Regions from separate parts of the Stutzerimonas sp. VN223-3 genome, predicted to be linked through region 1. Evidence: predicted binding sites of a transcription regulator. Region 1 holds the regulator's gene; each other region holds the start of a gene.

Region 1 (3,110 bases):
GATAGACCCCAGCCAGCCGCTGAGCAAGACGCTGGAGCCGTTGGCCCGCAAGCGCCTGATTCTCGTCGATACCGCCGGTTTGCCTGCGGGCGACCCGATGATGCGTATGCAGCTCGAAGCGCTGGCTGATCGTGGTATCAAATCGAAGAATTATCTGGTGCTGCCGGCAACCAGTCAGAGCCAGGTGCTCAAAGCGACATGGCATAACTATCGCCGCTGTGGGCTGGCTGGCTGCATTCTGACTAAACTGGATGAGGCGGGAAGCCTGGGTGATGTGCTTGGTCTCACGATCAGCCAGCATTTGCCCATCGCGTACCTCGCCGATGGGCCGCGCATCCCAGATGATCTGCATCTGCCGCGCAGCCATCAGCTGGTCAGCCGTGCGGTAAGCCTGCAGTCCGAAGAGACTCCCAGCGAAGAGACCATGGCCGATATGTTCTCCGGGCTGTACAACGGTTCTTCACGGAAGGTCGGATGAACGCTTTGCTCCGTGACACAGACAAAGAAGACGCGTTCGGGCTGAACGCATCGATGGCCTCAGGGCCCCAGCAAGATATAGGCGTTTGAAAATGGGTATTCATCCCGTACAGGTTATTGCCGTGACTGGCGGCAAGGGTGGCGTCGGCAAGACCAATGTGTCGGTCAATCTGGCGCTGGCGCTGGCCGACCTCGGTCGCCGGGTGGTGTTGCTTGATGCCGACCTTGGGCTGGCCAATGTCGACGTGCTGCTAGGGTTGGCTACCAAGCGCACGTTGGCCGACGTCATTGCTGGCGAATGCGATCTGCGTGATGTGCTGATTCAGGGGCCGGGCGGCATTCGCATAGTGCCCGCGGCTTCGGGAACCCAGAGCATGGTGCAGCTATCCACGTTGCAGCACTCCGGGCTGATACAGGCGTTTAGCGACATTGGTCACGATATCGACGTGCTGATTATCGACACCGCAGCGGGTATTGGCGATGGCGTCGTGAGTTTCGTTCGCGCCGCGCAGGAAGTGCTGCTAGTCGTGACTGACGAGCCGACGTCCATTACCGATGCCTATGCGTTGATCAAGCTGCTCAATCGCGACTACGGCATCAGTCGCTTTCGTGTGCTGGCTAACATGGCACACGCTCCGCAGGAAGGCCGGAACCTGTTCGCCAAGCTGACCAAAGTGACCGAGCGGTTCCTCGACGTGGCGCTGCAGTACGTCGGCGCGATTCCTTACGACGAGGCGGTGCGCAAGGCAGTACAGAAACAACGTGCCGTCTACGAGGCCTATCCGCGAGCTAAGTGTTCGCTGGCGTTCAAGGCCATCGCGCAGAAGATCGATACCTGGCCGCTGCCGGCAACGCCGCGGGGCCATCTGGAGTTCTTTGTGGAGCGCCTTGTCAGGCCCGCCACAGAGCCTAACGACTGACAGTGGCTGGACTCGGTATGTATTACAACAAAGCTCAGGCAAAAGACTCGCAGTATCAGCTCATCGATCAATACGCACCGTTAGTCAAACGCATCGCTTATCACCTCCTGGCGCGTTTGCCGGCGAGTGTGCAGGTGGATGACCTGATGCAGGCGGGCATGATCGGTCTACTGGAGGCGTCAAAAAAATACGATTCCGGCAAAGGCGCGAGCTTCGAGACTTACGCTGGAATTCGCATTCGTGGCGCGATGCTCGACGAGGTCCGTAAGGGCGACTGGGCACCGCGTTCGGTTCACCGTAACTCGCGCATGGTCAGCGAAGCGATTCGGGCAATTGAAGCCAAAACAGGCCGCGACGCTAAAGATCAAGAAGTTGCGGCCGAACTTAAATTGAGTCTCGATGAGTACTACGGCATTCTGGGCGACACCTTGGGTAGTCGCTTGTTCAGCTTCGATGATTTACTTCAGGAAGGCGAACATGGGGAATTTGGGGAGGATGCCGCCAGTGCGCATCCGGAGCCGTCCCGGGATCTTGAAGACGAGCGTTTTCAACAGGCGCTGGCCGAGGCCATCGGAAACCTGCCCGAACGTGAAAAGCTGGTGCTTTCGTTGTATTACGACGAAGAGTTGAATCTGAAGGAGATCGGCCAGGTGTTGGGCGTCAGCGAATCACGGGTGAGCCAGTTGCATAGTCAGTGCGCGGCGCGCCTGCGTGCTCGCCTTGGTGAGTGGCGCGCCCGTTAACGGCCGGTTCGCAAAAAAAGCATTAGAGGCCCTTACGAGCTTCATTCATGAGGCCCGCAACAGACCGTGAGCAGGTTCTGGGGATTTCGGGATTACGGAGGTGTACTTGGACAAGAACATGAAAATTCTCATCGTCGATGACTTCTCGACCATGAGACGGATCATTAAGAATCTGCTGCGCGATCTGGGCTTCACCAATACCGCTGAGGCGGATGACGGCACGACCGCGCTGCCCATGTTAAAGAGCGGGAGTTTCGACTTCCTCGTCACCGATTGGAACATGCCCGGGATGAGCGGCATCGATCTGCTTCGAGCTGTGCGCGCCGACGATCGCCTGAAGCACCTTCCGGTGTTGATGGTCACCGCCGAAGCGAAGCGCGACCAGATTATCGAGGCCGCGCAGGCAGGCGTAAACGGTTATGTGGTCAAGCCATTCACGGCTCAAGTGCTCAAAGAAAAGATTGAAAAAATCTTCGAGCGCGTCAACGGCTGAAGTAACGCCGCGAGGGCACTATGACGCAAGCAGAACAAAGCCTGGCAGAGTTCGAAGCGACTCTGAGGGCTCATGCACCTCAGCTGATCGAAAGTCTGCAGCAGGGCCGCTTCGATGAAGCGGCGCAGATGTTCAATGAGCTCAACCAGGCCCGTAGTCACGGGCTCTATCAGGAAGTCGGCAAGCTCACCCGCGAGCTGCATAACGCCATCGTAAAGCTGGAGATGGATACGTGCGCCACTGGCGGTGACCCGTCACCGATCACTGACGCTACCGACCGGCTTTCGTATGTCGTGGAAATGACCGAGAAAGCGGCCAATCGCACTATGGATCTGGTCGAAGAGTCAGCGCCTTTAGTGAACTACGTAAGCTATGAAGCCCAGAGCCTGACCGCTGATTGGCAGCGCTTCATGCGCCGTGACATGAATGCCGAGCAGTTCCGCGATCTGGTCAAGCGCATCGATCAATTCCTCCAGC
Region 2 (3,110 bases), 950 kb from region 1:
TGTTCAACTTACGAAACTGCTTTATCGCGCTGTGTCTGGTCGCTTCGATTGGCCCGGTTCAGGCGCGTGATTACCGCTACAGCGACGCGCACCTTCACTTCGTTGATTTTTTTCAGGAAAGCGATGGCATGAGCAGTTTGCTCAAGGCCATGGATGCGGGCGACATCGATCACGTGATGATCAGCGGTATCCCGGTTGCAAAAAAATGGCATGAGAACGAACCCAAGCGGCCTCGTTACTACGCTGGCGACGATGCTCCCGTCTATTGGTACAGCGCGACCGATGTGGTGGTCGCTGCGGCGCTAAAAGAGCTGGACGAAGAGCAGCGACGCAGATTCCATCCGTTTTTGTCAGGCTTCAATCCCAACGACAAGAACGCCGATGCGCACATTCGGCGAATGCTCGATCTCGATCCAGGCCTTTGGCAAGGGCTAGGGGAGATATTCACCCGGCATGACGATGTCACCGCGCTGACGCAGGGTGATACACCACGCGCCAACAACGAAGCGCTCACGCGTGTTTATCACCTGGCCGCCGAGTTCGATCTGCCGGTGATGCTGCATTCCAATATCACCTCCAAACGCGAGCGCAACCCGCTGTATCTGGCGGAGCTGGAAGAGCCGCTGCGCAACCATCCGCATACCCGTTTCATCTGGGCGCATGCGGGAACGAGCATGGAACTGCATCGTCATCAGGAAAAACTCGATTTTCTTCTTCCGACGGTTACGCGCCTGCTCGATGACTATCCCAACCTTTACATCGACCTCTCCTGGACGATGCTCAGGCCTTACCTGCTGAATGCGTCCGACGAGCCTGACAGTGACTGGGTGGCACTGATCGAGCGCCATCCGACGCGCTTCATGCTCGGTTCGGATGTAGTGGGGCGCTTCGATAGTTTGGGTGAAGGCATGCGCGCTTTCGACCCGTTTCTCGACGCGTTGCCCGAGTCGGTCGCCCGCAAGGTCGCCCGCGAAAATTTCCTCGATGTTCTGCCTCGCAAACGGCAGGCAGAGGTGCGCTGAACCTAATGGGAAAGTGACGACGCGAGCGAACCAATGGGCGTTGAGCAGCCGTCTTCTTGGTGTATTACCACTCGTCGCGGCGTATGTATAAACGCATCTTTTTGGCGTCAATCATTCAAGCTAATCGTTTGGACTCCGATAAGAGGTGAAATCGCTGCGAAGATTGCAGCGCACCTCGTGGAGTAGCAAATCCCATGTCGATTCGAAATTTGAATATTCCTGCACGCTCTGCCATGGGCTTCGGCCTGATCGGCTTGCTCGTGCTGTTCCTCGGCTTGTCATCATTGAATCAGATGAAAGAGATGCGCAAGGAATCCAGCGAGGTGGACCAGAACTGGCTACCGAGCATCATAGCCTTGAGCAACATGAACGCTGGTATGCAGCGTATTCGCGCACTTACGATGCGTACGGTCATGCTGGACGATGATGAGTCGCGTAATGCGGCTCGCCAAACACTCGCCAAGCTGGTCAATGACGTCAGTGGAACGATCGCTGACTATGAAAAGCTGACTACAGCAGGTGAGAAAGCCGCCTATGAGCGATTCAGAGCAGCTCAGAATTCATACATGACCGAGCAGCGCAAGGTAGTAGAGTTTGCTAGTCAAGGCGCGCGGGATCAGGCCATGGAGGTCATGCGCGGCAGCATTAATGGGCATGCGGATGCCATGACCAGCGCGCTCGATGATTTGCAGCGTATCAACAGCGGCGAGGCAGGCCACGCCGCGGATCGCGCGCTTGAAGCGTACGAGACTGCGTTCAACTGGGTGATCATCACCATCATCCTCGCTGCCCTTGCCACCGTGGCGCTGGCAACACTGTTTACCAAGAGTATCGTTCGACCTTTGAATCAGGCCGTCAATGTCGCTGAGGCCGTGGCATCCGGTGACCTGACCCAGGACTTTATCATCGAAGGCACGGACGAGCCGGCGCGTCTGCTGGTTGCGCTCAAGAGCATGCAGGCAAACCTGCGCAGCACCATTCAGGGTATTTCCGATTCGTCCAATCAGCTCGCTTCGGCAGCTGAAGAGCTCAATACCGTGACCGAGGATTCGACCCGCGGCCTGCATCAGCAGAGCCACGAGATCGAGCAGGCCGCCACTGCAGTGAATGAAATGACCGCAGCTGTGGACGAGGTTGCCCGTAATGCGGTGGCGACTTCAGAAGCATCACGTGAATCGGACACAACAGCGCAGCATGGTCGTCAGCAAGTGATCAAAACGGTCGAGTCGATCGGTCTGCTCGCTGGCGATGTGACCGCGACCTCAACCCAGGTGGAACAACTGGCCGGCCAGGTACGGGACATCAGTAAGGTACTGGATGTGATTCGCTCGGTTGCCGAGCAGACCAATTTGTTGGCGCTCAACGCCGCCATCGAGGCGGCACGTGCCGGCGATGCCGGACGAGGGTTCGCGGTAGTTGCGGATGAGGTTCGTGCACTGGCTCATCGGACTCAGCAATCCACGCAAGAAATCGAGCAGATGATCGGCGATGTACACCAAGGGACCGATAGGGCCGTGCAGGCCATGCAGGCCAGTAATGAACGGGTACGCAGCACGCTGGAGGTAGCGCGTACCGCCGGTGAGGCGCTCGATGACATCGCTCGGGCGATCAGTCAGATCAGCGAGCGCAATCTGGTCATCGCCAGTGCGTCGGAAGAGCAAGCCCAGGTCGCTCGTGAGGTGGACCGCAATCTGATCAACATTCGTGACCTGTCGCTGCAATCTTCGGCAGGTGCCAATCAGACTAGTGCGGCGAGCCAGGAACTTGCAGGGCTGGCCGTCAACTTGAACGAGCTGGTTGCGCGTTTCCGTATCTGACTATGATCGATGGCACCCCGACCTGTTGGGGTCGCTGTTCTTGCTACCGTAAGCGGCATCGTCGCTAGCCTGTTCGTGTCGCAAAGCTGGGCATATCGGACCTAGATGCGTACCATTCGGCGTTTTTAGTCTGGCTACCGCTGTGCCGCTCACGAAGCGGCCTGGCGTGTTTCCGGCCTAGCCTCCCACGCCGAGACTCCAGTCATGTCCAACCTTTCAAGCCGTTTTTTCAGCGCCTATAACCGCGTCAGCTTGGTAGCGCAGATCATCG
Region 3 (3,110 bases), 170 kb from region 1:
GGCTGTCGTTTGTTTGGCGAAGACGCTGCCGCTGCTGCCCAGTCAGAATTCCGGGTCGCTCAGAAGCCTGCCGGTTCTGTTCAAGCGCCCGGCATTGGTCGCTGCCTATGTGCTGACCGCGCTGGTGATTACTGCGCAATTCACCGCCTATACCTATATCGAGCCCTTCGCACAGACCATCGCCCATCTGAGCGGCGACATGACTACCGTGTTGCTGTTGCTGTTCGGTGGAGCCGGCATCCTTGGCTCGATTCTCTTCAGCCGCTACAGCAACCGTTATCCGAAAGGCTTTCTGATGGTCGCCATCGCCGCTATGTCGCTGTGCCTGCTGTTGCTGTTACCGGCCTCGCGCAACGCATCGCTGCTCGGCGCGCTGGTTGTGGTCTGGGGTATTGCCGGGATGTGCTTCGGCCTTGCGCTGCAGTCAAAGGTATTGAACCTGGCGTCCGATGCGACGGACGTTGCCATGGCCATGTTCTCCGGCATCTACAACATCGGGATTGGCGGCGGTGCTTTGCTTGGCAGTCTGGTCACCGTCCACCTTGGCTTGAGCGATGTTGGGATAATCGGTGGGTTGCTTGCGCTGAGCGGGCTGGTGCTGTGCTGCTTCGCGACTTATCGGTTCGCCCGGCCGGTCGGCAGCACGGCGCTTTAAGGGCACTCTTTGGCGGAGTAGCGTGCGGCGAATGGACTGCCATCCGCCGATCTGCTTGATCCAGCGGCTTTACTTGAGTTCGCTGGCGAAGCGGCCAACCGCGCCCACCACCTGCTTGGCGCCGTCCTGAATTTCGACGATCACTTCGCCGGCCTGATTGGCGAGTGCAAGACCCTGAGCGGCCTGCTCGCGGCTGTTGGCCATCTCGTGTACCGCCACCTCGACCAGCGTCTGGTTCTGCTGCACCACGCTGACGATCTCTTCCGTAGCGGCACTGGTACGGCCCGCCAGCTGCCGTACTTCGTCCGCCACGACCGCGAATCCCCGACCTTGCTCACCGGCGCGTGCCGCTTCGATGGCCGCGTTGAGCGCCAGCAGATTCGTTTGCGCGGCAATGCCGCCGATGGTCTGGACGATCGAGCTGATCAGCAATGACTGTTGGCCTAGCGCTTCTATTCCCTTGGTTGCCGATTCGACCTCCTCGGCGATGCGCTGCATGGTTTTGACTGTGTCCTTGACCACTGCGGCGCCGCGCTCGGCGCTGGTGTCGGTGTGCCGGGAAATTTCAAATGCAATGCTGGCGGCTTCCCTGACTTCTTCTTCGCGGGCGACCTGGTCGCTGATAATGCTGGCGAACTTGACTATCTGGCAGAGTTTGCCCTCGGTGTCGTGCACCGGGTTGTAGCTTGCTTCCAACCATACTTCACGGCCGCGGCTGTCGACGCGCTTGAAGCGATCGGCGACGAACTCGCCGCGGTTGAGTGTCTGCCAGAAGGATTTGTATTCAGGGGAAGCCGCATCTGCCGCGGTGCAGAACTGGCTGTGGTGTTTGCCGACGATCTGATTGAGTGAATAGCCCATCGCCTGCAGGAACTGATCGTTCGCGGTGACGACGGTACCGTCCAGGCGGAACTGGATCACCGCCGTCGAGCGAAGCAGCGCGTTGATAAAGGACTCGTTCTCCTTCGCCTGCTGCAGTTGCTTGGTAACTTCCCGCGCGTAACCGCTGATATGCAGCAGCCCGCCGCGCTCATCCTTGATCGGGTACCAATCGACGCGCAGCCACGCCAGGCTGCCGTCGGCACGCAGGTAGCGATAGTCATCGCTGATCGGTGCGAGCTTGGAAACGGCGGCTCTGAAATTGTGGAAGCAGGGCAGGTTTTTCACGTAAGCCGGAACGATATCGGCCATGGCACGGCCCTGTAGCTGCTCGGGGCTGTAGCCGAGCGTCTGGGCGAATTTCTGATTGACCGTCGCCATCCTGAATTCCGGGTCGAGGGTGATGGCGAGCATTGTGGCGTTCATGTGGTCATGCAGCTGGCGCAGGGTGGACAGTTCTGCGGTTTGCTCTTGGAGTTGTTTTTTCAGGCGGCCGTTGAACATGGTTGCACCAAGGTGGGTTTGCATTAATACGCTATCGGCTCCACTGGCGGCTTCTTGAAGCTTGTGGTTACTTTTCGGCGGTGTAGCGGCCATCGGTCTAGCTGATGAAGGTGGTGACACTGGTGATATTCCGAATTCAACGGGCCTGTCTCTGCACGTTTGCCAATCGATCACTCTGTCTTCTCGAGCCGCACCGGGATCACCCCCGAGCGCGTGCTGCCGATACGCTCGAAGGCGGACTTGGACAGATCGATGATTCTGCCGCGCACGAAAGGCCCACGGTCATTGATGCGCACCACCACGCTCTTGCCGTTGCGGGTATTGATGACCTTCACTCGCGTGCCGAAGGGCAGGGTGCGATGGGCGGCGGTGAGCGAGCCTTGATCGAATCGCTCGCCGCTGGCGGTCAGCTTGTTGTGATGTTGGCTGCCGTAGTACGAAGCCTTTCCCGAGCCGATATGCTCGCCCGTCACGGCGGGCGGTTGCTGGCTGGGTGTTGGCTCTATGGACGGGGCCGTCGAGCAACCGGCAAGCACAGCGGCCAACGACAGGGCAATGATCCAGTTCCAGTGGGTTGGTCTATGACGCATATTGATCCTTGTCTGCAATTGAAGAAGCCACGCGGCCGCTGATGGATGGTCAGCGGCAACCCGTTGATGCTGTTTGGGTTAGTGGACGAATCGCCCGAGGTTCCCCAGATGGCACAGCGCTAGGGCGCCTAAGCGTTCGTCCCGCGCGAAGGTCCTTACTTGCTTGGCTTGGCCAGCCAGGTATCGGCGATGCGTCGGTACTCGCCGGTGGCCTTGGTCAGATGCAGCCATTGATCGACGTATGCCTTGAAGGCAACGTCGTCGCGCGGCAACAGGAAGGCTTTCTCGCTGTACTGCAACGGCTTGTCGGCATTGACCGCGCATAGCGTAGGGTAGTTGCGTTGCTGGTACAGCGCTTCGGAGGCATCGGTGATCATCACGTCGGCCTTGTTATCGGCGACGGACTGGAAGATCACCGTGTTGTCGTGAAACAGCTCCAATTGCGCTTTGGGCAATTCGCGGTGAACGAAGGCTTCGTTGGT
Region 4 (3,110 bases), 800 kb from region 1:
GAAATTGCGGTACCAGTTGAGCGCACCACGGAAGCCGCGTCCCTCGAACGTAGCGACATAGATGGCGAATGCTTCCGGACCGCACCAGGCTGGCGGCAAGCCGGGATCCTGCATGCCATGATGCAGCGAATTGTCGGCCGGCTTGTCCTTCAGGAAGTAATTCTTGGGCACGGCTGCCGAGGTGTTGTGCATCATCATTCGCAAGGTTCGCGGGATGTCATGATCCAGCTCGGCCTCGGCAACGCCTGGCTGCTGGAAATAGAGGATGTAGTTGAAGCGATCGGCGAACTGGCTGCGGATGATGTCGATTGCAGGCTTTTTCGGACGTCCGCCGTAGGGAACGGCCATCGCGGCAACCACGCGGACTCGCTCTGGCTCGAGCAGGGCCAGGTGCCAGGCAACCGGTGCGCCCCAGTCGTGGCCTACCACCGCCACCGAGCGATGGCCAAGCAGGTCCATCGCGGCCTGGATGTCTCCACATATCGTCATCAAGTCATAGCCAGCGACATCATCCGGCGCGCTGCTTTGTCCGTAGCCACGCATCTCCGGCACCAGGACGCGGTAGCCCGCCTCAGCAAGAGCACGCACCTGATGCCGCCACGAATACCAACACTCCGGAAAACCGTGCAGCAGCCAGACTACCGGCCCTTGTTCCGGCCCGGCGCTGTAGACGCTAAGCGTGATGCCATTTATCTGCAGCAATCGATGTTCGTAAGCCTTCACGGGGCACCCTCAAGCAATCAGCTTTCAGCGCGCTCAGCCCGCCGCGGTACTCCAGTCAATCAGGCTGAACTGCCAGGTCGCCAGGATGATGAGACCGAAGATGATTCGATACCAGGCAAATGCCGCATAACTATGGTTGCCTATAAATTTGAGCAAGGCTCGAACCGCTATCATTGCAAAGATAAACGACGTGACGAAGCCGATCGCAAACACTGGAAAGTCGTTCGGCTGAAACAGCTCGCGGTATTGATAACCCGAATAGACCGCCGCGCCAACCATGGTCGGCATCGCCAGGAAGAAAGAGAACTCGGTAGCCGCTTTGCGCGACAGCCCGAACAACAATCCGCCGATGATGGTCGCCCCGGAACGCGACGTGCCGGGAATAAGTGCCAGGCACTGAGCGCACCCCACCTTCAACGCGTGGGTCCAGTGCATGTCGTCGACCGTTTCTGCCTGAACGCGGTGCTGACGCTTTTCCGCCCAGAGCATGACCACTCCGCCAATGACCAGCGCAGTCGCCACGGTAATCGGATTGAATAAGTATTCGTGAATAAGATCGGCAAAAGCCACTCCGAGCACCACGGCAGGAAAGAACGCTACCAGCAGATTGCCCGTGAATTTCTGCGCTTGTTTTTCCTTAGGCAACCCCATCACCACATCGAAGATCTTGCGCCGGTACTCCCACACCACCGCCAGGATCGCGCCCAGCTGAATGATGATGTTGAAGGCCAGTGCCCGCTCGCCGCCAAAACCGATCAGGTCGGCAACGATGATCTGGTGTCCCGTACTGGAAATGGGAAGAAACTCAGTGATGCCCTCTACCACACCTAAAATCAACGCCTGGAAGGCAATCCAAAGATCCATCTAATCCCCATCAGCGGTGCAATCCACCGCATTTGAATATGCAACCAAGGTATATGCCAGACAGCTATCTGAGCGCTGTTCTGACTCGCTTGTACCAACTAAATTCACTGCCTCGACGTCGGCACCCTCATCTTTTATCGAGACTTGCCGAAAAGCTACACGAGGGCTCATGAAACCAACCACTGCCGCAGGACAAATATCAGGGCAGACCATGGCGCCAAGCTCCATCGGATATCAACGTACAAATAATAAAGAAGATAAAGCCTCAACAGGAGCTCATAAACCGATGAATTTGCTACGAAACTTCCCGATCAGTAAACGCCTCTGGCTGATCCCGGTGGTAGCAGTCGCCATGCTATTCATCCTCGGCCTGTTGATGATTCAGCAAGTACGGACCGACCTGTACAAGGGCAAGCAGGTCATGACCCAGAACATCGTCGAGACGGCCAACGGCATTCTCGACTATTACCAGCAGCTCGAAGCCAGCGGCACCCTGAGTACCGCCGAGGCACAAAAGGCCGCCATGGACCAGATCCGCGTGCTGCGCTACGGCCAGAACGATTATTTTTGGATCAATGACATGACGCCAACGATGCTCATGCATCCCATGAAGCCGGAGCTGGAAGGTAAAGAACTATCCAATCTTAAGGATCCTAACGGCAAGGCTCTGTTCAACGAGATGGTCAAAATAGCCCGCCTGCAGGGCGCAGGTCTGGTGGATTATATGTGGGCCAAACCGGGCGAACAGGATCCCGTGCCCAAAGTCTCCTACGTTGAGCTGTTCAAGCCCTGGGGCTGGATCATCGGCACAGGCATTTATGTCGATGACGTGGAAGCGGAGTTTCAGAACTACCTTGTTCGCTTCTCCATCATCGGGCTGGCCATCGCCGCGCTGATGGCCGTGCTGGTCGCCATCCTAATTCGCAGCATCACACAACCGTTGCGCCATTCCATGCAAGCCATGGCCAACATCGCCAGCGGCGAAGCTGATCTCACGCGCGACCTCGACGTATCGGGTAACGACGAGCTGACGACGTTGAGCCGGGATTTCAATAGCTTCACGCAGAAACTCCGTACGGTTATCAGTCAGCTGTTCGAGACCGCCGGATCGCTGGAAAAGTCCTCCAACGCCCTCGGCGGGCTTGCGGGACAAGCGCACCACCAGAGCCAGCAGCAATCGCAGCAAATGGAGCTGGTGGCAACGGCGATCAACGAAGTGACCTATGCGGTGCAGGAAGTAGCGAAGAATGCCGAGCACGCCTCCAACGAGGTCGGTGAGGCTGAAAGCCAGGCCGGTCAGGGCCAGCGCAGCATCGCAACCAGTCTGCAACAAATCGACCAACTGTCGACAACCATCGGCGAGGCCGTCGGCGTGATTCAATCATTGGCAGATGAAACCACCAAGATCGGCTCGGTTCTCGAGGTGATCGGTTCGATCGCCGACCAAACCAACCTCCTGGCGCTCAACGCCGCGATCGAGGCGGCACGTGCTGGCGAGCAAGGTCGTGGTTTCGCCGTCGTGG

Evidence for each region. Region 1 encodes FliA, which starts transcription of late flagellar genes. Its sites were predicted from a motif close to CTAAAGTTTNNNNNNNNNNNGCCGNTAA; they were not measured.
Region 2: a site for FliA is predicted at 1,137-1,164, ahead of D7241_RS07860 (methyl-accepting chemotaxis protein). Genes of this name have one in related genera too.
Region 3: a site for FliA is predicted at 2,070-2,097, ahead of D7241_RS02980 (methyl-accepting chemotaxis protein). Genes of this name have one in related genera too.
Region 4: a site for FliA is predicted at 1,714-1,741, ahead of D7241_RS07195 (methyl-accepting chemotaxis protein). Genes of this name have one in related genera too.

Annotation. Positions count from the first base shown of each region.
Region 1 covers NZ_RBEC01000001.1:805,109-808,218, forward strand. Annotated here, with positions in the region: gene flhF (flagellar biosynthesis protein FlhF) at 1-478, shown strand, start outside; gene fleN (flagellar synthesis regulator FleN) at 570-1,397, shown strand; gene fliA (RNA polymerase sigma factor FliA) at 1,415-2,140, shown strand; gene D7241_RS03740 (chemotaxis response regulator CheY) at 2,259-2,633, shown strand; gene D7241_RS03745 (protein phosphatase CheZ) at 2,654-3,110, shown strand, end outside.
Region 2 covers NZ_RBEC01000001.1:1,750,969-1,754,078, reverse strand. Annotated here, with positions in the region: gene D7241_RS07865 (amidohydrolase family protein) at 36-1,022, shown strand; gene D7241_RS07860 (methyl-accepting chemotaxis protein) at 1,217-2,839, shown strand; gene sstT (serine/threonine transporter SstT) at 3,044-3,110, shown strand, end outside.
Region 3 covers NZ_RBEC01000001.1:637,078-640,187, forward strand. Annotated here, with positions in the region: gene D7241_RS02975 (sugar transporter) at 1-655, shown strand, start outside; gene D7241_RS02980 (methyl-accepting chemotaxis protein) at 725-2,038, opposite strand; gene D7241_RS02985 (septal ring lytic transglycosylase RlpA family protein) at 2,209-2,628, opposite strand; gene D7241_RS02990 (transporter substrate-binding domain-containing protein) at 2,784-3,110, opposite strand, start outside.
Region 4 covers NZ_RBEC01000001.1:1,607,166-1,610,275, forward strand. Annotated here, with positions in the region: gene D7241_RS07185 (alpha/beta fold hydrolase) at 1-723, opposite strand, end outside; gene D7241_RS07190 (undecaprenyl-diphosphate phosphatase) at 757-1,587, opposite strand; gene D7241_RS07195 (methyl-accepting chemotaxis protein) at 1,874-3,110, shown strand, end outside.